2 linked regions of the Kaistia algarum genome follow. The protein of the gene in region 1 interacts with the protein of each later gene in a pairwise test. Links are inferred from orthologs where the notes say so. Each region holds a gene or a part of one and is shown on either strand. Other genes may lie near its edges.

The links.
Region 2: the proteins of OSH05_RS12395 (region 1) and def interact in binary tests that used the Escherichia coli proteins (3 or more experiments, as listed by UniProt). The link is inferred for Kaistia algarum from one-to-one orthologs.

Annotation. Positions count from the first base shown.
Region 1 is NZ_JAPKNJ010000001.1:2,580,153-2,594,978, reverse strand. Bases 11,796-14,704 are described here. They hold OSH05_RS12395 (aspartate-semialdehyde dehydrogenase), read left to right. Parts: upstream 11,796-12,687; coding sequence 12,688-13,722; downstream 13,723-14,704. Other genes in these bases: OSH05_RS12390 (hypothetical protein), read left to right, coding at 14,563-14,704; OSH05_RS12400 (hypothetical protein), read right to left, coding at 11,920-12,360. In the rest of the region: OSH05_RS12450 (glucan 1,4-alpha-glucosidase), read left to right, coding at 1-1,630; OSH05_RS12445 (ROK family protein), read left to right, coding at 1,657-2,364; OSH05_RS12440 (autotransporter outer membrane beta-barrel domain-containing protein), read left to right, coding at 2,601-6,443; OSH05_RS12435 (OsmC family protein), read left to right, coding at 6,482-6,979; OSH05_RS12430 (hypothetical protein), read right to left, coding at 6,995-7,777; OSH05_RS12425 (carbonic anhydrase), read left to right, coding at 8,102-8,752; OSH05_RS12420 (Nramp family divalent metal transporter), read right to left, coding at 8,842-10,188; OSH05_RS12415 (ArsR/SmtB family transcription factor), read left to right, coding at 10,317-10,631; OSH05_RS12410 (SRPBCC family protein), read left to right, coding at 10,628-11,152; OSH05_RS12405 (ATP-dependent Clp protease proteolytic subunit), read left to right, coding at 11,166-11,765; more of OSH05_RS12390, read left to right, coding at 14,705-14,772.
Region 2 is NZ_JAPKNJ010000005.1:28,196-43,050, reverse strand. What follows is about bases 6,930-9,867. They hold def (peptide deformylase), read left to right. Parts: upstream 6,930-8,090; coding sequence 8,091-8,645; downstream 8,646-9,867. Other genes in these bases: truA (tRNA pseudouridine(38-40) synthase TruA), read left to right, coding at 9,600-9,867; fmt (methionyl-tRNA formyltransferase), read left to right, coding at 8,659-9,591; OSH05_RS24135 (DNA recombination protein RmuC), read right to left, coding at 6,930-7,948. Also shown: OSH05_RS24180 (3-deoxy-manno-octulosonate cytidylyltransferase), read left to right, coding at 1-188; OSH05_RS24175 (prephenate dehydratase), read left to right, coding at 185-1,033; OSH05_RS24170 (glycosyltransferase family 25 protein), read right to left, coding at 988-1,818; nudC (NAD(+) diphosphatase), read right to left, coding at 1,997-2,959; OSH05_RS24155 (DNA polymerase III subunit gamma/tau), read left to right, coding at 3,334-5,151; OSH05_RS24150 (YbaB/EbfC family nucleoid-associated protein), read left to right, coding at 5,183-5,506; recombination mediator RecR, read left to right, coding at 5,523-6,128; OSH05_RS24140 (DUF924 family protein), read left to right, coding at 6,138-6,749; more of OSH05_RS24135, read right to left, coding at 6,776-6,929; more of truA, read left to right, coding at 9,868-10,385; OSH05_RS24115 (hypothetical protein), read right to left, coding at 10,338-10,916; dapE (succinyl-diaminopimelate desuccinylase), read right to left, coding at 10,934-12,112; OSH05_RS24105 (DUF805 domain-containing protein), read right to left, coding at 12,152-12,586; dapD (2,3,4,5-tetrahydropyridine-2,6-dicarboxylate N-succinyltransferase), read right to left, coding at 12,681-13,529; OSH05_RS24095 (glycosyltransferase), read right to left, coding at 13,702-14,820. UniProt on the Escherichia coli protein: Removes the formyl group from the N-terminal Met of newly synthesized proteins. Requires at least a dipeptide for an efficient rate of reaction. N-terminal L-methionine is a prerequisite for activity but the enzyme has broad specificity at other positions.

The sequences.
Region 1 (14,826 bases):
CGCCGGCTCGTCGAACCTGAATCGCTATCGCATCTCGACGGCAGTGCTGGCGACGCACCAGCCGACCTCCTTCCCGGGCGCGGCGATCGCCAGCCTCTCGATTCCGTGGGGATTCTCCAAGGGTGACGAGGATCTCGGCGGCTATCACCTCGTTTGGCCACGCGACTTGGTCGAGACGGCGGGAGGCTTTCTCGCCGCTGGCGCCACGGCCTATGCGCGCGACATCCTCGCTTATCTCATGTCGATCCAGGAGGAAGACGGACACTGGTCGCAGAATGTCTGGCTCGACGGCACGCCCTATTGGAGCGGCGTGCAGATGGATGAATGCGCCTTCCCGCTGCTCCTCGCCGACATGCTCCATCGCTCAGGGCATCTGGAGCGCGACGAACTTGCGCGGTTCCTGCCGATGATCGAGAAGGCGGCGCGCTATGTCGCCGTCAACGGCCCGGTCACGGCGCAGGATCGCTGGGAGGAGGATGCCGGCTATTCGCCGTTCACGCTCGCCGTCGAGATTGCCGGCCTGCTGGCCGCCGCCGACCTTATGGATACCTTTGGCCGCAAGAGGGCGGCTCGCTATCTGCGCGAGACAGCCGACAGCTGGAACGACGACATCGAGTACTGGACCTTCGCGAAGGACACGGAGCTGGCCCAGAGACTTGGCATCTCCGGCTACTATGTCCGCATCGCCGCGCCGGAGACAGCCGATGCCGCCTCGCCGCTGGAGGGCTTCGTACCGGTCAAGAATCGCCCGCCGAGTGAGATGAGCCAGCTGGCGGCGATGCTGATCAGCCCCGATGCCCTGGCGCTCGTCCGCTTCGGGCTGCGCGCGCCGGACGATCCGCGTATCCTCGACACAATTGCCGCGATCGACGCGACGCTGCGGGCTGAGCTACCCCAAGGGCCGATCTGGTATCGCTACAATGGCGACGGCTATGGTGAGCACGAGGACGGCGCCCCCTTCAACGGCGTCGGCATCGGCCGACCCTGGCCGCTGCTCTCAGGCGAGCGGGCGCATTATGAACTCGCCGCCGGACGGATCGAGGTCGCGGAGCAATTGCTGACGACGCTGGAGGAATCGGCGAGCATCGGCGGTCTGCTGCCCGAGCAGGTATGGGACGCGACCGACATTCCCGAGCGGGAGCTCTTCCACGGCCGCCCCTCCGGCAGCGCCATGCCGTTGGTCTGGGCCCATTCCGAGCACATCAAGCTGCTGCGTTCGCTCCGCGACGGCGCCGTATTCGACATGCCGCCGCAGACCGTCGAGCGTTACCAGAAACGCGGCGTCACCTCGCCAGTGCGATCCTGGCGCTTCTGCCAGAAGATCCGCACCATCTCAGGCGGAAAATCGCTCCGGATCGAATTGCAGGCGCCGGCGATCGTGCACTGGACGACCGATGACTGGGCGACGATCCACGATACGCCGACGGCGCCGAACGATTTCGGCATCGATCTCGTCACCCTGCCAACGAGCGAGGCGGCGGTCGGAACCATCATCCGCTTCACGCTTTACTGGCCTCAGGCGGATCGCTGGGAGAATGCCGATTTCGCGGTGACGGTCGATCCGGCGCGGTCGCCGCCGCCCGTGCGGCGTCCGCTGGGACCGAGCGGCGCCCTGAAGGCGCCGCTGTGAGCGACGAGCCGAAGAAGGAGACGAGCATGGCGGGCATATTGGCGATCGATGTCGGCGGTACGGGCCTCAAGGCGGCGGTAATCGACGAGAGCGGACGGATGCTGACGGAACGGGCACGCGTGCCGACGCCGCACCCCTGCCCGCCCAAGGCGTTCCTGGATGCGGTTTCGGGGCTGACAAATGGCTTCCCCGCCTTCGACCGGATCTCGGTCGGCTTCCCCGGTGTCGTCCGGAACGGAACGGTGCTGACCGCTCCCAATCTCGGCACCGAGGACTGGTCGGGCTTCGCGCTCGCCGACGCGATCTCGAAGGTGTTCGGCGGCCATCCTGCGCGGATGATCAACGACGCCGAGATGCAGGGCTTCGCCATCGTTGCCGGCAAGGGCCTCGAAATGGTGCTGACGCTCGGCACCGGCGCCGGAACAGCTCTGTTTCGCGACGGCGATCTGATGCCGCATATGGAACTCGCCCATCATCCGCTGCATGACGACAAGACCTATGACGAATATCTCGGCAACGCTGCCTTCGAAGCCGAGGGCAAGAAGCACTGGAACCACCGCGTCGAGAAGACAGTCGGCATTCTCTACACCCTGCTCCACTACGACCATCTCTATCTGGGCGGCGGCAACTCCAAGCATGTCGAGTTCGACCTGCCATCCTCCGTCTCCGTCGCCTCCAACGATGCCGGCATCGAAGGCGGGGCCGGCCTGTGGCGGAAGACGGCAAAGCTCTGAAACGCGTCTCTCCGCCCTCGCAAGGCCGTCGCGGCGCCCCCCCGCCGCGATTGGGACAGCCCGGCGGGCTTCGATACTTCCGCAACTCCTTTGTCCACTGTTTCACGCAAGAGCTTGATGGCGAAGGGTTATGGTTAACCCGCCATTAAGCTCGATTCGACACAGTGACCTCCAGGATCCGTCGCATCTGGTGTTGCGTTCGGCGGACCGCTTTTCGGGGCATGATGGGGGCGCGAGTGTCGGCTGCGGCGCGACGATGGAGAGGGATTCGGGCTGTCTCGCCTGGATCACCAATCGTCCGACGGGCTGGCCTCGCGATCCTCGCCTCGCTCCTCGCCTCCACGGCCGCCTCCGCCCAAAGCATCTGGAACAACACCGGCGCCGACAACTGGACCACGGGCAGCAACTGGACGCCGGCCGGTGAGCCGACCGCCGCCACCATCGTCGTCATCGACAATGGCGGCGAGGCGCAGATCACCACGCCCGGAGCGGCGGCGGCGACCATCATCCTCGGCAGCACGGATGAGACGACATCCGGCACGCTTTCGATCACCAGCGGCGGCACGCTAACGACGTCGACCGACACCGCCATCATCGGTCAGTTCGGCACCGGCGCCGTTACCGTCACGCGGCTCGGCTCCGACTGGACCTCCGGCGGCGACGTCATCATCGGCAGCGAGACAGGCAGCACCGGCACGCTCACCGTCGACATGTCGGCAACCGCGACGCTTGGCGGCGATGTCGTCCTCGGCGACAGCGCCGGATCGACGGGAACGCTGTCGGTCGATGGCGCGGGTACGCTTGTCACCGCCAACAAGGATCTGACGGTCGGCAACGAAGGAACCGGCTTCCTGACCGTCTCGTCCGGCGCCACGGTCGATACGCAGAATCTCACGGCGGCCTCGCTCGCCGGTAGCCAGGGCACGGTCCTCGTGACTGGCGCGGATTCGCTGCTGGAAGTGCAGGGCGCGCTGGTCCTCGGCGGCGCAGGCACGGCGAGCCTGCGCATTGAGGGCTCGGGCACGCTTTCAAGCCTGGCGTCGACCCTCGGCAGCGAAGCCGGCGGCAGCGGGACGGTTACGCTCAACGGCGACGGTTCGAGCTGGACCAATGCCGGCAGCCTGACCATCGGCGCGGCAGGAACGGGCAATCTCTTCCTCGAGGCCGGCAGTACCGTCAACACCGCAAGCGCGACGGCTGGATCGCTGGAGGGCGGCACCGGAACGATCCGCATCACCGGAGCGGGTTCGACCCTGACCATAACGGGGGCGCTCGTCCTGGGCGAGGCGGGATCGGGCTCGATGACGGTCGAATCCGGCGGCAGCGTGATCTCCGCCAGCGCGGCTCTGGGCGACCAGCCGACGGGCGTCGGCATCGCACTCGTTACCGGCGACGGATCGAGCTGGACCAATGACGGCCTGCTGGTAATCGGCGAGGAAGGCAGCGCGACGCTGACCGTCGAGGCCGCCGGCAGTGTGCTGACGGGTAGCGCCAGCCTTGGCGCCAGCGCGGGCGGCACGGGTTCGGTGGCGGTCACCGGCGCCCTGTCCTCGCTCACTGTGACCGATGCGCTGGTCGTCGGGGACGCCGGCACCGGATCGCTCGACATCAACTCTGCTGGCTCCGCCTCCGCCGGCTCGGCGACGATCGGCCTCTCGGAAGACGGGTCCGGCCTCGTCACGCTCTCGGGCACCGGTTCCAGCCTCGACGTCGCCAATGCGCTGACCATCGGTGCTTCCGGCGATGGCGCCGCCACGATCTCGCTCGGCGCCACGGCCACCGCCGGATCGGCAACACTAGGCGCGGAAGCGACCGGGGCCGGGGCGCTGCTCGTCACCGATGCGGGTTCCAGTCTCGATGTCGCCGGCACGCTGACGGTGGGCAATGCCGGTACGGGCGGGCTCGAGATCGCCAATGGCGGTACCGTCTCCGCTGCGGACGCCATCGTCGGCGCGGCGCAAACGGCAGCCGGCGCGGTTCTCGTCGGCAATGACGGCTCGGCCCTTACCCTCTCCGGCTCGCTGACGGTCGGCGCGGCCGGTGCTGGCGCTCTGGTCCTCGATGCGGGTGGCACGGCTTCGGCGACCGAGGTGATCCTCGGCGCCGACGAAACCGGGAGCGGTCTTGTCGTGGTCAATGCCGAGGGGTCGGACCTTGCCGTCTCCGGCGACATCACCATCGGCGCGGCCGGCGATGGCGAATTGCAGGTGACGGCTGGCGCGACCGCGGAAAGCGGCGCCGCCATCATCGGCGAAGCGGCAACCGGCGTCGGCCTCGTCACGGTGGACGGGCTGGGATCGCTCTGGACCGTATCGGACAGCCTCGCGATCGGCGCGGAAGGCAGTGGCACGCTTTTCCTCTCCGGCCTCGGCGTGGTCGATGTCGGCGATGGGGCCGGCATCGTGACGCTCGCCAGCGCCGCTGGATCGACCGGAGTGCTGCAGATCGGCAATGGCGCAGGCGCCGGAACGCTGCTGGCCAGCGAGGTGACCGGCGGTGCGGGCATGGCGAGCCTCGTCTTCGATCACTCCGACGCGGCCTATGTGTTCGCCCCGGACATCACCGGGTCGATCTCGCTCAGCCAGGCCGGCAGCGGCACGACGATCCTGACCGGCACCAATCTCTATGCCGGGACGACCCGCGTCGAGGCGGGAACGCTCGCCGCTGGCGCCGTTGACGCTTTCTCTCCGGCATCGGACTTCAGCGTATCGGCCGGAGCGATCCTCGACCTCGCCGGTTACGACGAGACGGTAGCGAGCCTCGCCAATGCCGGGACGATCTCCCTTCTCGGCCGCGGCGCCGGCACGACGCTCACGGTAGCAGGCGATTACGAGGGCACGGGAACCGTCGCACTCGGTACCGTGCTCGGCGGCGATGCATCGCTGACGGATCGGCTGGCCATCGGCGGTAACGTGTCCGGTTCGACGCGGCTGGCTGTCGTCAATCTCGGGGGCCTCGGTGCACAGACGACCGGCGACGGCATCGAGATCGTCAGCGTGGCGGGCAGTTCGTCCGCGGACGGCTTCACGCTCGGCCGCACCATCGCCGGTGCCTATGACTATCGTCTCTATCAGGGCGGCACCGGCGCGGATTCCGGCAATGGCAGCTGGTACCTTCGCAGCGACCTTTCCGCCGCCGCGCAGACCTATCGCGCCTACCCGTCGGCCCTGCTCGCCTATAGCACTGCCAGTATCGGCACGCTGGAGCAGCGCACCGGCGGCTGGAGCGTGGGGTCGGCGACGACCACCGTCCCCGGTGGCGCTTTCGTGCGCGGCGCGGGCCTGACGGCGAGCGCGAGCCCGGAAACAGGATCGCCCTACCAGCAGGACCTTGCCTTCGGGCAGACCGGAATTGCAGGCGAATTGCCGCTCGCGGTGCCGGGACTGGTCACGGCCGGTGTGACGGCAACCTTCGGCCGCTCGCAGGTGACCGTCGATACGCGCTCGCATGGAACGGCCGGCACCGGCCGGATCGACAGCGACGCCTATGGCTTCGGCGGGACGCTGACCTATTGGGGCCGCGATGGCCTCTACGCCGACGCAGTCGGGCAGGTCACCTATTTCGACACCGGCATCTCCGTCAGCGACGCGGCGACGCTTGCCAGCGCCAATTCCGCCCTCGGAACCGCGCTGAGCCTCGAAATCGGCAAACGCTTCGAGCCGGCGCCGACGTGGTCGATCGTGCCGCAGGCGCAGCTTCTCTACGCCTCGGTCGGCGCAGACGATTGGACCGATGCGGACGGAACCACCGTCACCAGCATCAATGGGCAGAGCCTGATCGGCCGCGCCGGCCTGCGCTTGGAGCATGCCGGGTTCATCGACGCCATCGCGCTGGATGCGATGCGCTACAACGCCTACGTAATCGCCAATCTCTATTACGCCTTTGTCGGCAACACCGACGTCGCAGTCGGCGGCACCACGATGGCCCAGGAGCCGGGGCGGCTCACCGGCCAGATCGGGCTCGGCGGCACGCTGCGTCTGGCGGCGGGCACCAGTCTTTACGGCGAAGCGAGCTACGCCTCGGCCCTCGACAGCGGCGACGCCTGGTCGGGCAACTTCGGCTTGCGAGTCCAGTGGTAGTCGCGCGATAGATCGTCGACACGATCATGGAGACGACCATGCCGACCATCAAGGCAACGCTGGGCAGCGCGGACTTCGCTGTTGCCATGACCGCCGGACCGCACAATATCGCCGCCGACGAGCCGGTGGCACGGGGCGGCGGTGGCACGGCGCCCGGCCCGTTCGATCTCGTCATGAGCGGCCTTGCCGCCTGCACCATCATCACGCTGCGCATGTATGCCGCGCGCAAGGGCTGGGAACTCGGCACGATCCACGCCGAGATCGAGCACAGCCGCACGGCAAAGGACAACCACATCCTGCGCCATCTGCGCTTCGGCGCCGAGCTGACGCCGGATCAGATCGCCCGCCTTGCCGAGATCGCCGAGAAGACGCCGGTGACTCTGGCGTTGAAGCAGGGATCGGTGATCGAGACGCACATCCTGCCGTCGCTGCCGGACGAGACGCCGGAGCATCTCGACGAACGGCTCGACGAGGCGCTGGAAGAGAGCTTCCCGGCCAGCGACCCGATCAGCGTATCGCCGCGCGAGACCGAGTAGCCCGGTCCTCAACGCTCAGAAGTGAATGCCGAGGCCGGCGAACACGCCCTGCTGCGTCGTGTTGTAGACGAAGCCGCCATTCTCGTAGTCCTCATAGATGGCGCGGTAGCCGATCGAGGTCGAGATCGTCTTGGTCCAGTTGTAGCCGAGCGCGCCAAAGGCCTGCCAGGTCAGGTTCGACCCGACGCCGAAGCCGCCGACATCGCCAAGAGCGTTGATGAACCATTTGTCGTTGAAATCATAATGGGCATAGACGCCTACGGTCGGATCGATCCATTGCTCCGAACCGGAAGCGCTTTTCCATACCGACGAATAAACCGGGCCGGCCGACAGATCGGCGCTGAGATTCTGATAGCGGAAACCAACCGTGGCGCTCACCTTGAGCCGCTCGATATTGATCGGCAGCGTATAGCCCAGGGCCCCCTGCACCGTTATCTGGTCCTGAGAATAGTTGATGCCCGTCGTGCCGATCGTCTTGTCGGTGCTGATCTGCGTCCACATAAAATCAGTCAGGATCAGCCACTGGTCGTTCTGCGCCGCGAACGAGGCCATGACCGCGCCATCGAGGTTCTGGATAGCGTCGATCGGCGTCACGTCGATCCCGAATGGTCCAAGCCCCTTGGCGCCGACATCGCCGTTTACCCCTGAGAGCCATCCATAGATCGTCGCCTGAAAGCGCCAGTCATTCGTCGGTGCCGACTCCATCGGAGCGGCCGGGACTTCGGCGATGTCAGCCGCGAAAGCCGGTCCGCAAAGGAGGCCTGCCGCAAGACTTCCGGCAACGATAAGGCTCTTCATCTCGGTATCCCCCCACCAGCAGCCATCGCGTTGCCCCCGCGGTCGCATCCGCTGTCGATCTGAATCTCACATTCAGCTCACATGAAAATACAGCCTCGTTCCCGCAGCTCCAAGGTTCGGCCTCGGCTTGCCGCCAGAACTTGGCAGGGGGTTGCAGGAATGTCGCGCCCGTGACAGCCGGACACACCTCCGCCCGGGATCACCAGGCGGCAACCGAGTGCCCAAGGGTTTGGCCGGCAGGCGGGGTCTTGCGTCGGCGCGCGGCTTGCTGCACTGCATGATGTCGTTCGATCCCATGGCGTGGAGTTCAATCCGATGGCGCAGATTGCGAGGTTCCCGAACCGTCTCATTCGCGGCTATGCGGCGTTCCGCGAGCAGCGACTGCCGCAGGAAAGTTCGCGCTACCGCGTGCTTGCCGAAGCAGGACAGCGGCCGCGCACCATGATCGTCGGCTGCTGCGACAGCCGCGCCGCGCCGGAAACCATCTTCGACGCCGCGCCGGGCGAACTCTTCGTCGTGCGCAACGTCGCCAATCTGGTTCCGCCTTATGATCCGGACGGCGAGTATCACGGCACCTCGGCGGCGATCGAGTTCGGCGTCATGGGCCTCAAGGTCCAGCATATCGTCGTGCTCGGCCATGGCCGCTGCGGCGGCGTGCAGGCCTATATGGCGGCCCGCGACGGCCAGGGCGTCGGCCTCGCCTCCAGCGACTTCATCGGCAAATGGATCACGCTGATCGCTCCGGCCGAAGCGCTCGTCTGCGACGATCCGAAGGAGACGGACGACGCGCAGCGGGCACTCGAATTCGCTTCGATCCGCAAGGCCGTCGAGAATCTGCGCACCTTCCCGACGATCCGCAGCCTTGAGGAAATCGGCGAGATCGAGTTGCACGGCGCGTGGTTCGACATCTCAACCGGCGAGCTCTACCTGCTCGACGCCGAAACTGGCCGCTTCTCGATCCCCGAGACGGCCTGATCGGCGCGGAGCTGTCAGGTCTAGGCTGCGACGAAAATGGCGACCCAGACATCCAGGTCGCCATTTGTAGCCCAGCTGACGGATAGCGGTCAGCCGGTCGCGACGTCGTAGAGCAGCTTCATGTTGAGCGCGATGATGATCACCGCCGTGATTGCGGCGATCGCCGTCAGCCAGCGCGGCGCGACAAAGACGCCCATCTTGCGCTTCTCCGCCGTGAACATCACCAGCGGCACCACCGCGAAGGGCAGTTGCAGGCTCAGGATCACCTGGCTGAGGATCAGCAATTTGCCCGTGCCGCTGGCGCCATAAAGGATGGTCACCGCCGCCGCCGGCACGATGGCGATGCCACGCGTGATCAGCCGGCGCAGCCAGGGCTGCAGGCGGATATTGATGAAGCCCTCCATGACGATCTGCCCGGCCATCGTCGCCGTGACGGTCGAATTCAGGCCACAGCACAGCAGCGCGACCGCGAACAGAGTCGGCGCCAGCGCGGAGCCAAGCAGCGGGTGCAGCAGCGCATAGGCCTTGTCGAGCTCGACCACATCATGCTGGCCATGAGCGTGGAAGGCCGAGGCGGCGAGGATCAGGATCGAGGCGTTGATCGTGAGGGCGAACATGAGTGCCAGCGTCGAATCCAGCGTCGCATACCGGATCGCCTCCCGCTTGCCCGTCTCGTCTGTGGCATAGGCGCGCGTCTGCACGATGCCGGAATGCAGATAGAGATTATGCGGCATGACCGTCGCGCCGATGATGCCGAGCGCGAGATAAAGCATGTTCGGGTTCGTCAGGAGATCCGTCGTCGGCGCGAAGCCGCGGATGACGCCGCTCCAGTCCGGGCTCGCCATCAGGATCTGGATCAGGAACGACACCGCGATGACCCCGAGCAGCGTGATGACCAGCGCCTCGACCCAGCGGAAGCCCTTCGCCTGCAGATAGAGCACCAGGAAAACGTCAAAAGCCGTCAAAATGACGCCGATCTCCAGCGGAATGCCAAAGAGCAGGTTGAGGCCAATCGCCGTGCCGATCACTTCCGCCAGGTCCGTGGCGCAAATGGCGATCTCGGCGAGGATCCATAGGCAAAAGGCGACCGGCGCCGGATAGGCGTCGCGGCAGGCTTGCGCGAGATCCCGCCCCGTGGCGACGGCGAGCCGGGCGGCCAGCGCCTGCAGGATGATCGCCATAATGTTGGAGAGCAGCGCGACGAAAAGCAGCGCATAGCCGAACTGCGACCCGCCGGCGAGCGACGTCGCCCAATTGCCCGGATCCATATAGCCGACGGCGACGAGATAGCCCGGCCCCAGAAACGCCGCGGCCTTGCGCCAGCTCGGCGCACCCGGCGCGACGGCGATCGAGCCATGCACCTCGGACAGCGACGGTAGCCCCCGCGACCGACGCCAGCCACCGCCCTCGCCCGCAACCTCGTCCACGCCGCGCATCGCGCATCCTTTTTGATAATGCGAATTATTCGCATTTAGGAATGGCGGAGTGCCGATGTCAATGGCAGGCCCAAAAGGCTCGAAACGTCGCCTTGCGAATCGAATAAGCTATTGCTTATATATTGCTCATGATCGAGCCCGACATCTTCCGCGCCCTCGCCGATCCGACCCGCCGGGCCGTCTTCGAACGGCTGGCGGCGCGCGAGATGAGCGTCTCGGAACTGAAGGCCAACTTCGCCGTCTCGCAGCCGGCGATCTCGCAGCATCTGGCCGCCCTGAAAGCCGCCGGCCTGGTGCAGGAGCGACGCGACGGGCGCTTTGCCTATTACAGCATCACTCCCGATGGCCTGGCGCCGCTGACCGACTGGGTGGACCGCTATCGCCGCTTCTGGCCCGAGCGGATCGAGAAACTGAAGACCGTCCTCAAGGAGATGGACCCATGACCCAGCCAGATATGCCGGCGCCAAAGCTGGCGTCGCTCCACCTCGAATGCGATCTCGACGCGCCAATCGAGAAGGTCTGGCGCGCCTTGAGCGAGCCGGCGCTGCTGGCGCAATGGCTGCTCCCGAACGATATTGCGCCCGAGACCGGCGCGCATTTCACGCGGGCCGGCGCGGCCGATCAGGGCGGCACGATCGACTGCGAAATCCTGGAAAGCGACCCGCCGCGCCATCTGCGCTTCAGCTGGCGGGCGAGCGAGACCCGAGCCGACGGCACGCAGGACACGCTCGACACGGTCGTAACATTCGAACTGGAACCGACCGCGGATGGCCGGACGCATCTGCGCCTTGTCCATGACGGCTTCGTCGTCGCCTCTGACTACCGCTTCGACCTCCCGGCCGAAGAGCCCGAAATCGTGGTCCTCCTCCCGCCGGCCGCCATCGCGCGCCGCCGCATCCGCAAGCCCCGGCGCGCCACCTTCGCCCGTCGCTCGCTGCCTACCCTTATGCGCCTCGCCGCCTGAAAGGATCGTTGCGATGAACTTCGTCCCCATGGTCGTCGAGCAGTCCAGCCGCGGCGAGCGCTCCTTCGACATCTATTCACGCATGCTGCGCGAGCGGATCATCTTCCTGAACGGCCCGATCGACGACAATGTCTCGGCGACGATCTGCGCCCAGTTGCTGTTCCTGGAATCGGAAAGCCCCAACCGCGAGATCGCGCTCTACATCAATTCGCCCGGCGGCGTCGTGTCGAGCGGCTTTGCGATCTATGACACGATGCAGTTCATCTCGAGCCCGGTCTCGACGCTCTGCATGGGCTCAGCCTGTTCGGCGGCTTCGTTCCTGCTCATGGCCGGCGCCCCGGGGCGCCGCATCGCGCTACCCAATTCCAGCATCATGCTGCATCAGCCGCTCGGCGGCTTCCAGGGCTCGGCCTCGGACATCGAACTCCACGCCGAGAATATCCGCAAGACCAAGCAGCGGCTGAACACGCTCTATGCCCGCCATTGCGGCCGCTCGCTGGAGGAGGTCGAGCGCACGCTGGACCGCGACCATTTCATGGATGCGGAGGAGGCCATGGCCTGGGGCATCGTCGACGAGGTCTGCGAGAGGAGAAGCCTCGACAAGGCGGCGTAGGGGGGTCATCCGACCCGTCTCCGCTCGAAAGGATCGCTGGGGCTTGGTGCTGAGGCCACCCAAGAAGGCAATCCGCATGGTTAACCCCACATGTTTCTACAACCATAGCGGGATTTTGCCAGGAAGTCACGCGAATTGCCGGGTGCGGTACGCCCTATAGCTGGACTTCCGGCGCCTTGGGGCAGGTTGGCGGCAGGGTCGTGTCCCACCCGCGCGAGGTCCAGTCCGGATTGAGCGGCGCGTCGCTGCTCGTGCCGCTCGGCGCATAGAAGGTGAAGCAATTGGCGCCGTCGCGCTCGACGGCGAAGCAGGCGCCCTCGGCATTTTCATAGAAGGTGCAGAACCTGCCGTCCTTGACCGACCATTCGCCGGAGTCGGCGCCGTCGGGATCGTGATAGCGGATCGTGCCGTCGCTGTTATAGGTCTCGCTGAAGAACGAGCCATTGGCATAGGTGCCGTCGAGCGTCATGCCCGAGAAGATCCGCTCGATCTCGCTCTCGGGCACACGCTCGCCCGCGCCGGCCGCGCCGGCAACCAGCAGCGCCGCCAGCATAGCACCGACCCGCGCGCCCCGGCGAAGCCTTGCCGCACCCATTTCCTGCCCTCCCCCGCGCCGCCCGCTTTCGCGGCTTTCAGTTGACTTCACGGCCTTTTGCCGTCAGAAGACCGCCATCAACATTCGGGCTTTCCGATGACCGCGCGGGCTCCTTCCGTCTCGAAGCCGATCACGCTGGCGAACCACGCCGGCGCGACGTTTGTTGCCCGCGCCACCACCACCCCGACGCCAAAAACCACGACCCAAGCCTGATCGCCCTCGCTTCCCCGCTCTCTCCCTCGGGGCGCATCGAGGGAGGAGAGGCCGGCCGGATGCGACAAGCGCGTGCCGGCGGCGTGGGAGAGACGGACAAGGAGTAGGACAAACATGGGCTACAAGGTCGCAATCGTCGGCGCCACAGGCAATGTGGGCCGGGAAATGCTGAACATTCTCGACGAGCGCGGCTTCCCCGCCGACACCGTCGTGGCGCTTGCCTCGCGCCGCAGCCAGGGCACGGAAGTCTCCTATGGCGACCGCACGCTGAAGGTGAAGCCGCTCGACCAGTATGATTTCTCCGACACCGACATCTGCCTGATGTCGGCCGGCGGTACCGTCTCGAAGGAATGGTCGCCGAAGATCGCCGCGCAGGGCTGCGTCGTGATCGATAATTCCTCGGCCTGGCGCTATGACAGCGACGTGCCGCTGATCGTGCCGGAAGTGAACGCCGACGCGATTGTCGGCTTCACCAAGCGCAACATCATCGCCAATCCGAACTGCTCGACCGCGCAGCTCGTCGTCGCCTTGAAGCCGCTGCACGACATCGCCGTCATCAAGCGCGTCGTCGTCTCGACCTATCAGTCGGTTTCCGGCGCCGGCAAGGAGGGCATGGACGAGCTCTTCACCCAGACCCGCGCCGTCTTCGTCAATGATCCGATCGTCTCGGAAAAGTTCACCAAGCGCATCGCCTTCAACCTGATCCCCCATATCGACGTCTTCATGGAGGATGGCTACACCAAGGAAGAATGGAAGGTGATGGCCGAGACCAAGAAGATCCTCGATCCGAAGATCAAGCTGACCTGCACCGCCGTCCGCGTTCCCGTGTTCATCTCGCATTCGGAATCGGTCAACATCGAATTCGAGAAGCCGATCACCGCCGACGAGGCCCGCGATATCCTGCGCGAGGCGCCGGGCTGCCTCGTCATCGATAATCCGGAAGAAAACCAGTACATCACGCCCTATGAGGCGACGGGCGAGGACGCGACCTATATTTCGCGCATCCGCGAGGACGCCACGATCGAAAACGGCCTCAACATGTGGGTCGTCTCCGACAATCTCCGGAAGGGCGCCGCGCTCAACGCCGTGCAGATCGCCGAAGTGCTGGTCAACCGCAAGCTGATCCAGCCGAAGAAGAAGGCGGCGTAGCGGCACGCGGCGCCGACGAAAAAGCGCGCAGCCTTCTTCGCCCCGCGGCGCATCGCAGCAAGGGGACGGGAAGAGGCGCGCGGGGCGGCCGGGGCCGGGGCGCGGGCGGCGCGCCGGCTTCGAAGATGATGGTTTGAGGTGCCCGAACCGCCCGAGCTCCGGGCATCCGGCGCCCCGCGCGCGGCAGAAGCTTCAGCCCCGCGCAATGGACCCTGGGTGTTGCTTTCGCTTTAGGCCACCCGGCGGCGAATTCCACGCTTCCGCTTCAAGAAGCGGCAGCGCCGCCGCTGCCCCGGTGTCACGGAGTAGGCGCATCACGCTTCGGCCGCCGGCAGGAGAAGGTTCGTTACACCTTCACCAGCTGGACCGCCGCATCCCCGCCCACGATCGGAACGACCGGTTCGCCCTCTTCCTCGGACGGGGATCGCTTACATATATCACAGGTTGTATCTGGCGGGGATAGATTGTTTTTCGTACGGCACCCGGCGACCGCCGGAAAGCGCACGACACCCACCCCACGCTCCCCTTGACCCGCCCCTGGCGGGCGGGTCGAAAACGCAATTGCGTTTTCGGGGCGGGGGTACAGGCGGATGGAGCCGTCTCCAGCCCTCAAAAGCAAACCCAACACCGCACTCAGACCGACCGCCAGGCACGCTTCGGCAGGCGCCGAAGCTACCCCCGCCCCGAAGCCGCTACGCGCCTTCGACCCGCCCTCCAGGGGCGGGTTCAAGAGGGAGGCCGGCGGCAACGTCGCCATAGGGAAGGAAGAGAGCCCCACCCGCCGGCCCTTGCCCTTTCCGCGCCGCAGGCGTTAGCCTCCTTTCAACCGGAGGGACCGCCATGACCGACGCCGAGAGAGCCGCCGCGCCCGAAATCCTGACGCATCCGGAGGAAATCCGCTCCAGCTTCGAACTCAGGATCGGCAAGCACATCACCCTCGAAGGCCACGCCCGCATCACGCCGGCCGGCGTGATCTGCTCAGGGATCGCCGCCGCCGCGATGACCATGGCGCTCGGCTATGTGCTGGCGGCGACGGCAAAGCGACGCTGAGGCGGCGGCGGACAACGTCGCTGTGACGCAGGACCCGCCTCCGCTTGAACCCTC
Region 2 (14,855 bases), on another replicon or contig:
TGCGCGAAAAGCTGGAACAATTGCGGGCCCTGGAGGCTGGCATGCGCATCGATGTCGAGGTCGTTGACGCGGTTCCGCTCGGTGTCGATACTCCTGCCGAACTCGAAAGAGCCCGCCTTCTCCTCGATCCCGGCGCGTCGGCGCGCATCGACGGATCCCTGTCCAGCAAAGAAAAGCCTTCGAAATGAAGAAAGTCGTGTTCCAGGGCGAGCCGGGAGCCAATTCCCACATCGCCTGTGCCAATGTCCTGCCCGACTATGAAGCGGTGCCGGCGCCGACCTTCGAAGATTGCTTCCAGGCGATGACGCGCGGCGATGTCGATCTCGCCATGATCCCGATCGAGAACTCGCTCGCGGGCCGCGTCGCCGACATCCATCATCTGCTGCCGGATTCGGGGCTGCATATCATCGGCGAGTATTTCCTGCCGATCCGCTTCCAACTCATGGCGCCGTTCGGAGCAACGCTCCAGACGATCCGCACGGTGGAGAGCCACGTTCATGCCCTCGGCCAATGCCGGCGCATCCTGCGCGAGCATGGCTGGCGCGCCATCGTTGCTGGCGATACTGCGGGGGCGGCACGCCTCGTGGCCGAGGCGGGCGATCTGAGCCGCGCCGCGCTCGCGCCGCGCCTGGCCGCCGAAATCTACGGCCTCGATATCCTGGCCGAGAATGTCGAGGACGCCGAGCACAATACGACCCGTTTCGTGGTCCTGGCGCGCGAGCCCGTTCATGCCCGCGCCGGCAATGGGCCGGTCATCACCACCTTCGTGTTCCGCGTTCGGAACATCCCGGCGGCGCTCTACAAGGCGCTCGGCGGCTTTGCGACCAACGGCATCAACATGACGAAGCTGGAAAGCTACCAGCTCGGCGGCCGCTTCTTCGCGACGCAGTTCTACGCGGATGTCGAGGGTCATCCCGACGACCGCGCGCTTTCGCTCGCGCTGGAGGAACTGCAGTTCTTCTCCGACGAAGTCCGGATCCTTGGTGTCTATCCGGCGGCGGATTTTCGCGCCGGTGTCGCTGAGACATTCTGATCATGTGACCGGCGATCGGGCGCCCCCGCTCCCACGGTGCCCAATCGCTGAATATCCGAATCGGCATGGCTGTTCGGACCCAGCACCAGGGGCGGATAGCAGGCGAGGACCTTGAGCCTGCCCTCTTGAAGGGCGACATTCATCATGCCGTCGACGCCGCACGGGATGACGGACCGGCCTTCGCCGATCATCTCGATGCGCGCCCGCGACGAGAGGGGGAAGCAGGCGTTGATCAACGCTCGGGCGCCTGCCGGGGTGATCGCATAGGCGAGCGATCCCCAGAACTGCAGGCACTGGAACAGCTGCGGCCGCACGTCCTGCAGTTTTCCGTAGTCGCGGAAGTAGCCCGGGCGGCGCTTGATCCTCTCGTCGAAGCGCACGACCGAGACAAAGCCATCCGCGCCGCGGAGCGCCGTGACCGCGTCGGTGTTGAAGCCGAACAGGATGATGGGATGGGCTGAGAGGTATCGCTCCATCAGCGGGCGGGCATGGCGCCAGAAATCACCGCGCAGACAAGCATCGTCCTCGAAGACAAGGAACGGTTGGTGGCCGGCGGCGCAAGCCTGCCAGAGCGAAAGCTGTGAGAGGGCGTTGCCGAGCGCGCCATTGTTGAATTCCCGGTCGGCCGGATCGAGCAAGCCCTGCTCGATCAGCCTGGCCCGATCGATCCGCCGGCCATCGGCGGCGGCAAGGAACTCGAACCGAAGAGGCTGATGCCCGTTCCACTCCATGAACTGGTTGCGGCGATCTGGCCGTCGCTCAAGATTGATGACGTGAATGCGCAACCGATCGGCTCCGAGCCTGATGCGACCGGGCGATCCGGCCGTCAAACTATCTTGTGGGGTATTTTCCCACGCGACAATCGGCTGTCAAACGGCTTCTCTGTCGACTACGAATTTCCGTTGAGTTGTTGCAGGGAATCCTGGCGGTGCGGTGGAAATTGCGCCCGAGAGACGCGATCCGCTACTGCTCGGCCCAGGCGCGGATGAGCGTGTGAGCGATGGCCATCTTGGGCGGTGTCGAGAGGCCGGCGGGGTGGCTACCGGATAGCATCGCCAGTGTTTCCTGGCGCGAGAACCAGCGGCAATCCTCGAGCTCTTCCGTGTCCGGCACGATATCGGTCGAGATCGCCTCGGCGAAGCAGCCGATCATTAGCGACATCGGGAAGGGCCAGGGCTGGCTGGCGTGATAGGCGACGCGGCCGATGCGGATACCGGCCTCTTCCTGGATCTCGCGGCGCACCGCATCTTCGATGGTCTCGCCGGGCTCGACGAAGCCGGCGAGGCAGGAATAGGTGCCCGGCGCGAAGCGGGCCTGTCGTCCCATCAGGCATTGGTCGCCATGGGTGGCGAGCATGATGGCGACCGGATCGGTGCGCGGGAAATATTGCGCGTTGCAGGAAGGGCAGTCGCGGCGATAGCCGGCCTGCGCCATCTGCGTGCGCGTGCCACAGCGTCCACAGAACCGGCAGGAGCCGTGCCAGTGAAGGAGCGCTCGAGCCTGCGCCAGCGCGCCCAGCGTTGCCGGATCGGCGGTGTCGGCGAGCAGTCCGCCGGCCGCGCCGTTGATCGCCAGCGTGCGCATCGACACAGCGTGGAAGATGTCGACATCGAACGAAACGTCGGATGTCAGCGTCGTCGCCAGCCGCGGCGAAGAGCCGTCCCAGCCGAGCAGGATCACATCGTCCATCGCCGCACCAACGGCGTGGGCCTCCTTCAGCGTGAACAGCGCGTCGACCGATTCGCTGCTCCGCAGCAAGGCATCGTCGCCGCGCAGCAGGAAGATGCGCGCGGAAGGGTCGGCGAGTGTAGCGGCAAGCGTCGATTCGTTGCGCGCTTCGCTGCGGCGTTCGAGACGGTTGCCAGAAAAGCCGGTCAGGGTGCTCGGCTCCGGCGTCGGCAGGCGGGAAAAAACGGAACGGGTCATTGCGCGTGGTGATCGAGAGGGGCGGGTCAAGCGCCGGCAGGCCGGCCGATTCCCTTGGGGGCGGCCATTACGCCACAGAGCGTTCCTCGGCGATAGTCCCGTGCCGCGCGAGGGGGCTTGCCTTCGTCGCGCCAAAAGACGATATGTGCGGCGGGAGGTTGGTGGTGGACGTACCACTCGCCAACCGGGTCAGGTCCGGAAGGAAGCAGCCCCAACGAGCCAGGCACGGGTCGCGTGCCAGCCTCCCACTTTTCCCCTATCGTCTCCGCGCGTGCCGCCCATCTGGGCGGGCGTTGCCGCATGAGAGGATTTATCCTCGCGCTTTGCGGCCGATCGCGGATATATCCATCAGCGAACAGGGCGACGGACCGGCGATGGATGGCGGCGATCAGATAAGCGGGACGACGACTGGCGCTGGCGGCGCCTATCGTGTCCTTGCGCGCAAATACCGGCCGAAGAGCTTCGACGACCTCGTCGGCCAGGAGCCGATGGTCCGCACGCTGACGAACGCGTTCGAAACCGGGCGGATCGCGCAGGCCTATATGCTGACGGGCGTGCGCGGCGTCGGCAAGACGACGACTGCGCGCATCCTCGCCCGTGGCCTCAACTACAAGACCGAGACGATCGATCGGCCGACCATCGAAATGCCCGTGCTTGGCGTCCATTGCGCCGAGATCATGGAAGGGCGCCATGTCGACGTGATCGAGATGGACGCGGCCTCCAATAACGGCATCGACAATATCCGCGAGATCATCGAGGCAGTTCGCTACAAGCCGGTTACGGCCCGCTACAAGGTCTATATCCTCGACGAAGTGCACATGCTCTCCGGCGCCGCCTTCAACGGCCTGTTGAAGACGCTGGAGGAGCCGCCGGAGCATGTGAAGTTCATCTTCGCCACCACCGAGATCCGCAAGGTGCCGGTCACGGTGCTGTCGCGCTGCCAGCGTTTCGATCTGCGCCGCATCGAATCGGGCCAGCTCATCGGCTTGCTCTCCTCGATCACGCAGAAGGAGAACGTCGAGATCGACGGCGAGGCGCTCGCCATGATCGCGCGCGCCGCCGAGGGCTCGGCTCGCGATTCGCTGTCGCTGCTCGACCAGGCCATCGCTCATGGTGCCGGCGCGATCCGCGCCGAGGATGTGCGCGCCATGCTCGGCCTCGCCGACCGGGCCCGCATCGTCGATCTCTTCGAGGCGCTGATGGCCGGCCGTACCGCCGAGGCGCTGAGTCTTCTGAAACATCAATACGATATCGGCGCCGATCCTTCCGTCGTGCTTCAGGACCTCGCCGCCTTCACCCATATGGTGACGCGCTTCAAGGTCGTGCCGGACCCTTCCGATCAGGCAGCCTTGCCCGAATCGGAGCGCCAGCGGGCGGCTGCTTTTGCGGCAGCTCTTTCGCTTCGCGTGCTGTCGCGCGCCTGGCAGATGCTGATCAAGGGCATCGATGAGGTCGCGACCTCAAGCCGGCCTCTCGCCGCCGCCGACATGGTGCTGATCCGCATCGCCCATGTCGCCGATATGCCGACACCGGACGAGGCGCTGCGGCTGCTGAAGTCTGGCGCCGCCCTTCCCGCATCGGCGCCGGCGAGCCCGGCGCCCGCCGCGTCGTTGCCTTCGGGTCCGACGGCTAGTGCCCGCACCGGCAATGGCGGGCTTCGGCCCCTGCCGGCGGTCGAGGCCTTTGCAGCGCCCGATCCCGCGCCGCAGCCGGTCCCCACGCCGAGCGCCAAGGCGGAGCCGGCGATTCGCTTTCAGCGTTTTGACGATCTGGTCGCCTATGTCGGCATGAAGCGCGACGTTCCGTTGAAGCTCGCCCTCGAGACGCAGGTGCGGGTCATCCGGTTCGATTCCACATTGCTCGAATTCGAGCCGGTCGATGGAGCCGGGCGGGGTCTCGCGGCCGAGATCATGAGGAAGGTCAGCGACTGGACCGATACTCGTTTCAGCGTCGTGGTTGGCAAAGGCGCGACGGAGCCGACCATCGCCGAGGCGCGGGCGGCCATGAAGCTGAAGGCGCGCAGCGATGCGCGCTCGGATCCCTTGGTCGCGGCCGTTTTGGCGCGGTTCCCCGGCGCCGAGATCGTCGACGTGCAGATTCGGTCGGAGGAGGGCGCGGACGCGATCCTGCCGCCTGCCAACATCCCGGCGACCGAGAACCCCGACGAAGCGCCGGAAGCCGGCGAAGATTGAACTTTCAGAACGACAAGAGGAGCGAAGGCCTATGAGCGATTTCCTGGGCATGATGAAGAAGGCCAAGGAACTGCAGTCCAAAATGCAGGATATGCAGGCCGAAGTCGCAACCATCGAGGTCGATGGCGCCTCCGGTGCCGGGCTCGTCCAGATCACCATGACCGCCAAGGGCGACCTCCGGAAGCTCACGATCGACCCCTCCCTGATGAAGCCGGACGAGGTCGAGATTCTGGAGGACCTGATCATCGCCGCCCATGCCGACGCGCGGGCGAAGGCCGAGAAGGCGATGGCCGACAAGATGCAGGCGCTGACCGGCGGCCTCGGCCTGCCGCCAGGCCTCAAGCTGCCGTTCTGAGGCGCTTCCCGCCACCATGGCCCGTTCCGTCCTTGGACCCGAGATCGAGCGGCTGATCCAGCTTCTCGCCAAGCTGCCCGGCCTCGGACCGCGATCGGCGCGGCGCGCCGCGCTGGCGCTGATCAAGAAGAAGGAGCAACTGCTGGTCCCGCTCGCGGGCGCGATGAATGTTGCGGCCGAGCGGGTCAAGGTCTGCTCTGTCTGCGGCAATATCGATACCGTTGACCCCTGCTCGATCTGCACCGATCCCGAGCGCGATGGCCGCATTCTCATCGTCGTCGAGGATGTCTCGGATCTCTGGGCGCTGGAGCGGGCCGGGGCCATGAAGGCGCGCTACCATGTGCTCGGCGGCACGCTGTCGCCGCTGGACGGCATCGGGCCGGACGACCTGACCATCGATGCGCTGGTGCGGCGCTGTGCCTCCGGCGAGGTCGCGGAAGTGATCATCGCGGTGAACGCCACCGTCGACGGGCAGGCGACGGCCCATGTCATCACCGACCGCCTGACGGCGACGCCGGTCAAGGTGTCGCGCCTCGCCCATGGCGTGCCAGTCGGCGGCGAACTCGATTATCTCGATGAGGGAACGCTCACCGCCGCGCTCCGCGCGCGGACGCCGTTCTAGGGGCCAGGGATGACGGACATCGACGCAGACATTCTGATCCGGGCGCATCGCTTCTGGTGCGGCGAGCTTGCCAGTGTCGATCATTATCCAGCCGACAAGGCGGCACTGTGGTTCGAGCGACGCGACGAGACGGACGAAGCGATCCGCGCGGCCTTTGGCTCCGCTCTGGATGCGGTTTCGGCCGAGAACTGGGACCTCGCCGCCTTGCCGCGCGAGGCGCAGATCGGGCTCGTGATCTTCCTCGACCAGTTCCCGCGCAATCTCTTCCGTGCCGATCCACGGGCCTATGCCTATGACGAGCGGGCGCGGGCGGTGGCGCGCGATCTGGTCGAGAGCGGCGTTCAGCGCTTCTGCCTGATCGAGCGCTGCTTCCTCTATCTGCCCTTCGAGCACAGCGAGGCGCTGCGAGACCAGGACCTTTCCGTCCGCCTCTACGAGGAGCTCCTCGCCGACGCGCCAGTGGAACAGGCGGAAATCTACCGGAACTTCCTCACCTTCGCCGAGAAGCACCGGGCGTTGATCCAGCGTTTTGGGAGATTCCCGCACAGGAATGCCGAACTCGGGCGGATATCGACGGCGGAGGAGGTGGCATTTCTGGCGGAGAGCGGGCGGGGCTACTGACGGCGAGAGTGTCGAAGGAAGGCCCGCTACTCCCCCGCCAGCAGATCCCCCTGGCGGTCATAGGCCGGCGAGCCTTCTTCGCCGAATTCGAGCTGCTCGATCCGTGCGCCGCGATTCTTCAATTTGCGCGTCGAGATCAATATGTCGTCGATATCCTTCGAAGCCTGGCCGAAATGGGCCTGCAGCTTCAGGACGCGCTCGTCGACGCGGCCGACATCCTCCATCAGCTTCAGAACCTCTCCCTGGATCAGATGGGCCTGTTCGCGCATGCGCACGTCGCGCAGCACGGATTGCAGGACCTGGATCGAGAGCATCAGCAGCGACGGGGAGACTATGACGACGCGCAGCCGATGTGCCGCCTGCACGACGTCCTCGAAGCGCTCATGGATTTCGGCGAACACTGATTCCGACGGCACGAACATGAACGCCGTATCCTGCGTCTCGCCGGGGATCAGATAGCGCTCGGCAATGTCCTTGACGTGCTTGGTGACATCGCGGCGGAACTGGACTTCGGCGGCTCTCGCGAACTCGCCGCCCTCGGCGGCGCGGATGGCATTCCAGGCCTCAAGTGGAAACTTGGCGTCGATGACGAGGTCCGGCGCGCCGTTCGGAAAGGCGACGACGCAGTCCGGCCGGTTGCCATTGGAGAGCGTCGCCTGGAAGGCGTAACCGCCCGCCGGGAGGCCATCCTGGATGATCGCTTCCATCCGTCCCTGGCCGAAGGCGCCGCGCGTCTGCTTGTTGGCGAGGATCTGCTGCAGCCCGACGACCTGCGAGGAAAGCTCGGTGATGTTGCGCTGGGCATTGTCGATGACGGCGAGCCGCTCATGCAGGCGGCTCAGTCCCTCATGCGTATTGCGCGTCGTCTCGTTCATCGATTGGCCGATGCGGTGGCCAAACCCGTCGAGGCGCTCGGAAAGGCCGCGCACCAGGTCGGATTGGCGCGAGCCGAAGACTTCGGCCATGGTCTGCATGCGGCCGGTCATTTCGGACTGGATGCGGACCAGATCGGCGATGCGCTGTTGCAGTTCCGCGCCCTGCATATGCTGGTCCGCCTCCAGCGCCGCCCGCCGCGCCGCGCCGCGCCAGGCCAGAACGAGGACGAGAAACAGCATGAGCAGCGCAAGGCCGGCGCCGCCGAGCAGCGTCTCAGCAAGGGTGATCGGCCGGCCCGCGAGGGAAAAGAGAATATCCTGCATGGGCCGGACCATAGCAGATTTTCGTGCAAAACCAGATCAAAACATGAACATTGGGGCGGCGATTCCCCGAAAGTCGCGGCAATCCGCGATTGACCGGTTCGCGACGATTGCCTATTTCAGGCCAGCCAGCGTTGAGGTTTTCATGGCCAAGCTCGACATCATCACCCTTCCCGACCCGAAGCTCCGGCTCGTCAGCGCGCCGGTGGAGCGCGTCGACGACGATCTGCGCCGCTTTCTGGATGACATGCTGGAGACGATGTATGAGGCGCCCGGCATCGGGCTGGCGGCGATCCAGGTCGGCGTGCCGCGCCGGATCGTGACCATCGACGTGTCGGGTCGCGAGGATGGCGCCGAGCGGAAGCCGCTCTTCCTGATCAATCCCGAGATCGTCACCTCCGCCGAGGACCGCTCGACCTATGAGGAAGGGTGCCTGTCGATCCCCGACTTCTATGCCGAAGTCGAGCGCCCTGCCTCGGTGCGCCTGCGCTATCTCGATCGCGACGGCAAGCCGCACGAGATCGACGCCGATGGGCTGCTCTCGACCTGCATCCAGCACGAGGTCGACCATCTCGATGGCAAGCTCTTCATCGATTACCTGTCGCGGCTGAAGCGCGAGATGGTGGTCAAGAAATTCGTCAAGGCGGCGAAATCTGGCACCAAGCCCGAGTTCAAGTCGCACGCCAGCGAAGAGATGTGAGCATAGCCCGCCCATGAGCCTTCGCATCGTCTTCATGGGCACGCCGGATTTCGCGGTGCCGACGCTCACCGAGATCATCGGCCAGGGCCACGAGGTCGTCGCCGTCTATACGCGCGCGCCGAAACCGGCTGGAAGGGGTCTGGACGAGAAGAAGTCTCCCGTCCACCTCGTCGCCGACCATTTCGCTATTCCCGTGTTCACGCCGAAATCGCTGAAGGGCGAGGCCGAGCAAGAGGCGTTTGCCTCGCTGGACGCCGATGTGGCGGTCGTGGTCGCCTATGGGCTGATCCTGCCGCAGGCGGTGCTGGATGCCCCGCGCGAGGGCTGCCTCAATCTGCACGCCTCGCTGCTGCCGCGCTGGCGCGGTGCAGCGCCGATCCATCGCGCGATCATGGCCGGTGATGCCGAGGCGGGTGTGATGGTCATGCGGATGGAGGCGGGGCTCGATACCGGGCCCGTCGCCATGGCCGAACGGATCGCGATAGAGCCAGACTGGACGACGGGCGATCTGCATGATCGCCTGGCCCGGCTCGGCGCCGATTTGATGGTTCGCGCGCTGGCGGCGCTGTCGCGGGGCGGTCTCGATGGCGTGCCGCAGGCGGAAGCCGGTGTCACTTATGCCGCCAAGATCGACAAGGCCGAGGCGCGGATCGACTGGTCGCGGCCGGCCCGCGATGTTCACAATCATATTCGCGGCTTGTCGCCCTTTCCCGGCGCCTGGTGCGAGATGCAACTCGCCGGCAAGGCCGAGCGCGTCAAGGTGCTGCGCTCGACGCTGGGAGCCGGCTCCGGCGAGCCTGGAGCCGTTCTGGACGATCAACTCACGATCGCCTGCGGCGCGGGCGCGGTGCGCCTCGTCGAGTTGCAGCGCGCGGGCGGGAAACCACTGCCGGCGGTGGAGTTCCTGCGCGGGGCGGGGGTTGCGAAAGGCGACCGGCTCGGCTAGTCCGCGCCATGCCACGCTACAAGATCCTCATCGAATATGACGGCAGGCCCTATTCGGGCTGGCAGCGGCAGGCCAACGCGCCTTCTGTGCAGCAGACGATCGACGAGGCGATCCATCGCTTTTCCGGCGAAGCGGCGTTGACCAAGGGCGCCGGCCGAACCGACACGGGCGTGCATGCGCTGGGCCAGGTCGCGCATTTCGACCTCTCCGGACTCTGGAGCGGCGATCGCATCCGCGATGCGATGAACGCGCAGCTTCGTCCAGCGCCGATCGCGATCCTCGAGGCCGAGCCAGTTTCCGACATCTTCGATGCACGCCGCTCGGCGGTTGCCCGGCACTATCTCTACCGCGTGATCGACCGCCGCGCTCCGGCGGCGCTCGACATCGACCGCGTCTGGGATGTCCGCAAGTCACTCGATATCGACGCGATGCAGCAGGCCGCCGATTCGCTGCTCGGCAAGCATGATTTCACCACGTTCCGCTCGGCCGACTGCCAGGCGCTGTCGCCCTTGAAGACGCTGGACCGGCTCGATGTTTCCCGCGTCGGCAGCGAGATCCTTTTCGAGGTCTCGGCTCGGTCCTTCCTGCACAATCAGGTCCGTTCGATGGTCGGAACGCTGAAGAAGGTCGGCGAGGGGAAATGGCCGGTGTCGCGAGTGCGCGACGTTCTGGATGCGCGCGACCGCAAAGCCTGCGGGCCGGTCGCGCCGCCTGGCGGGCTCTATCTCGTCCGCGTCGACTATGCCTCAGATGCCGAACAGGCCATGGACGAAGAAGAGCAGGATCAGGCTTAGGCCGAGGTCCGCGGCGACGAGGCCGGCGGCCTGCGTACCGTTCCAGCCGAGGGTCCAGCGCGCGATCCGGTATTGATAGAAGAGCATGACGCCGACAACGACCAGCGACATCAGCTCCGACGCCTCCATCGAAACGATGCCGAGCCCGAACAGCAGCGAGATCACGGCCTGTGGGACGACGATAACCAGCGTCGACCAGTTGCGGACGATCACATAGCCGATATAGCTCCGCTGAATGCCGAGGCGTCTTGCCAGCAGGGCAAGAACGACCGGCATGGCGCCGAAATCGAGCCCAACGTCGAAGAGCCGCGCGACGGCCAGGGTCGTCAAGGCCGGTGCGTCCGGCTGCTGCGACAGGGTCATCCAGTCCGCGGCGACGACGATCGCGAAGAAAGGAAGGATGTAGAGGAGGGCAGCAAAGGAGCGCCAGAATCCTTCAAAGCTCAGATCAAAGCGCTTCAACCCGCTGGGGCGGCCGAGGAACAGCTCGATGGCGCCGGTGAGCGCGGCGGTCGTGTCGGCGGCGAGCATGGGCGGGCGGACTTCAGTCAGGCGAAATAGCCGCCCAGAAACCGGCGGTAGATGGCCTTGAGGGCGAGGAGGTCGGCGACCGCGATGCGCTCGTCGATCTGGTGCATGGTCTGCCCGACGAGGCCGAACTCGACGACCGGGCAATAATCCTTGATGAAGCGGGCATCCGAGGTGCCGCCGCTGGTCGAAAGGGCCGGCTTGCGGCCGGTTTCCGCCTCGATCGCGGCGGTAAGCGTGCCGATCAGCGCATCCGAACGTGTCAGGAACGAGGCGCTCCAGCCGGGCTCGAAGCCGAGTTCGTAATGGATCTCGTTGCCTGCCGCTTCTGCCAACCGGGCCTCGATCCAGGCCTCCAGCGTGTCGCGGGTCCATTCGTCGTTGAAGCGGATGTTGAAGCGCGCGCTCGCCTCGGCCGGGATGACGTTCCAGGCCTTGTTGTCGACGTCGAGACCGACGAATTCGAGATTGGAAGCATCGAAATGCTCGCTGCCATGGTCGAGCGGCTCCGCGGTGAGGCGGCGGACCAAGCGCATGAGTTGCGGGATCGGATTCACCGCCAGATGCGGATAGGCGACATGGCCCTGGCGGCCATGGACAGTGATCGTGCCCGACAGAGAGCCGCGGCGGCCGACCTTGATGGCATCGCCAAGCGTCGAGGGGTTGGTCGGCTCGCCGACAATCGCCGAATCGAAGCGGTGGCCGTGCCTTGCCGCCCAATCGAGCAGTTTGACCGTGCCATTCAGCGACGGGCCTTCTTCGTCGCCGGTGATGAGAAGCGAGATCGTTCCGGCCCACGGGCCGCCATTGGCGAAATCGAGGGCAGCGGCGACGAAGGCGGCGATGCCGCCCTTCATGTCGGCGGCGCCGCGGCCATAGAGCATGCCGTCCTCGATCGCGCCTGCGAAGGGCGGATGCGACCAGCGCGCCGGATCGCCGGGCGGCACGACGTCGGTATGGCCGGCGAAGACGAAATGCGGCGCGCCGGCGCCGATGGTTGCAAAGAGGTTTTCAACGTCGGGGGTTCCGGGCTCCGAGAAGACCGGGCGCTCGACGGTGAAGCCAGCCGGCTTCAGGACGCTTTCGAGAAGCGCGAGGGCACCGCCCTCTGCCGGGGTCACCGACGGGCAGCGGACGAGGCTCTGGAGCAGGCCGACCGGATCGGCGGGAAGGACGGATTCAGGATCGCTGGAGGACATGCCTCTCGTTGCCACGCCCTCCAGCACCAATCAAGCCCATCAGAGGCCCGGCTCAGGTCCGAAACGGTTGGGGCCTCGGATACCGGGCAGGATGACGAGTTCAATCGAACTCCAGAGGGCGAGCACCCAGCGCATATAGGACAGGAGGATGGCGCTATGACCGTGGGTAGGAATACCCGTCATGCCCGTGGCGATCTGACCCAGGAGCATCGGAGCCAGCGCATAGAGAAGGAGCCAGCTGGCCGATTTGCCCCGGTCATGCAGGCGCTTCGCCGCGACGGCAAAGGCGATCCAGATAATCGCCGGGTAGAACGCGATATCCAGGGCGAGCGCGAGCGCCGGACCCAGGAACGACAGGCGCTTCAGCATCACGGAGACGAACGGAAGGCCGATGAGATAGGCTGCAAGGATGATCCAGAAGGGCGCACGCGGCAGCCGCCCTTCAAACGAGAACAGAGCCCAACGCCAATCCAATGCGACCCCCGATCGTGGCGCGATCCCCCTTCGCACCACAACCGGATCGTGTCATTTCCCACAACCATTCGCAAGGATTTATGCAGACTGTATACTAGTCGCGCAGCAGTTCGTTGACGGAGGTCTTCGAGCGGGTCTTCTCGTCGACGCGCTTGACGATGACCGCGCAATAGAGCGACGGTCCGGGCGCGCCATTGGGCAGCGGCTTGCCCGGCAGTGAGCCGGAAACCACCACGGAATAAGGCGGAACGCGGCCGATATGGATCTCGCCGGTCTCGCGGTCGACGATCTTGGTCGAGCCCGAGATGAAGACGCCCATCGAGATCACCGAGCCCTCGCCGACGATCACGCCCTCGACCACCTCAGACCGCGCGCCGATGAAGCAATTGTCCTCGATGATCGTCGGGCCGGCCTGCAGCGGCTCCAATACGCCGCCAATGCCGACGCCGCCGGAGAGATGCACGTTCTTGCCGATCTGCGCGCAGGAGCCAACCGTCACCCACGTATCGACCATGGTGCCGCTGTCGACATAGGCGCCGAGATTGACGAAGGACGGCATCAAAATGGCGTTCGGGGCGATGTAGGCCGAGCGGCGGACGATGGACCCCGGCACGGCACGAAAGCCCGCGGCGCCGAATTCAGCCGCGCCCCAGCCGTCGAACTTCGAGGGCACCTTGTCCCACCAGGTGGAGCCGCCGGGGCCGCCGGAGATGGCGCTCATCGGGTTGAGGCGGAAGGAGAGCAGCACCGCCTTCTTCAGCCATTGATGCACGACCCAGTCGCCATCGACCTTCTCCGCGACGCGCGCCTTGCCCTTGTCCAGCAGTTCGAGCGCGTAGTCGACGGCCTCGCGCACCTCGCCCTTGGTGTCGGTTCCGATCTCGGCGCGCGCCTCGAAGGCGACCTCGATGATCGATTGCAGGGCGGTGTGATCGTGCGGCATGGGTCCGGTTCCGGTGCGTTTCTTGTCGGTATCGTGGTCGGCGGACGATATCGGCGGATGCGGCTAAGTCAACGGAAGTCTCGGCGCCTGGCGCACGCAAGCGGATCGCATGGCACGCTGCGGGCGCGTTGCGCCGGCTCCGTGGGGGGCAAGCCCGGCGCTCATCCAGTCTTCAGGCCTTGCTTTTCCAGACGAGGGACGCGCTGAGGAGATAGTTCCAGACGGCGCCGACGATGGATCCTGCGACGCCTGCCGCCCACCATGTCGCGGTCTCGTGGAACACCCAGCTGGCGGCGCCGACATTGCCGACCGCGCCGACGCCGCAGACGGCGTAGAACTTGACGAGCCCCGGCAGCATGGACCAGCCCGCAAGGCGGCGGTCGCGATAGGTCAGGAAATTGTTAACGAAGAAGTTGAACGTCATCGCCACGATGGTCGCGGCCGACTGTGCGACCACGAAGTCCGCGCCGGTGCCGAGCGTGAGGCGCAGCGTGAGGAGATGGACGAAGAGACCGAAGACGCCGACGAGGCCGAAGACCAGGAAGCGGACCGAGACGAGGCCGCCGGTGGCGCGCGAGAGCAGCAGCCCCGCGAAATCCAGCATGACCTGGTTGTCGAGCTTGCTCTCGCCGTGCTGGCGGGTGCCGAAGGCATAGGGCACCTCGCCGACGCGCAGATCGGGTCCGGCGGTCAGCAGGATGTCGAGCAGGATCTTGAAGCCCTGGGTCTGCAGGCGCGGGGCGGCCTTCTCGACGACCTCGCGCCGCAGCATGAAGAAGCCGCTCATCGGATCGGAGGTGCGGATGCGGAAGAGGCGTTTCGAAAGGCCGGTGGCGAAGCGGCTCATGGCGCCGCGGGCCGCGCTGAAGGAGGAGGCCTCGCCGCCGCCGGCATAGCGGGTGCCGACGACGAGGTCGGCGCCGGCGCGGATCGCGTCCAGCATGAGCGGCAGGGCCTTCTCGTCATGCTGGAGATCGGCGTCGATCACGGCGACGACGGGGGCGCTCGCCGAAAGCATGCCCTCGATGCAGGCACCGGCGAGGCCGCGGCGGCCGACGCGCAGGATCGCCCGAACGCGTCCGTCGCGGGCGCCGATTTCGTGGACGGCGTCGATGGTGCGGTCGGGCGAATCGTCGTCGACGAAGATCGCCTCCCAGGCGAGGCCTTCGAGCGCCGCGGCGAGGCGCTCGACCAGCGGCGCGATATTGCCGCGCTCGTTGAAGGTCGGGATGACCACGCTGAGTTCCGGCACGAGATCGGCCGGACGGATTTCGATCAGAGGCTGGTTCATGAGGGCTTTCGGGAGAATGTTCGAGAATATTTCTG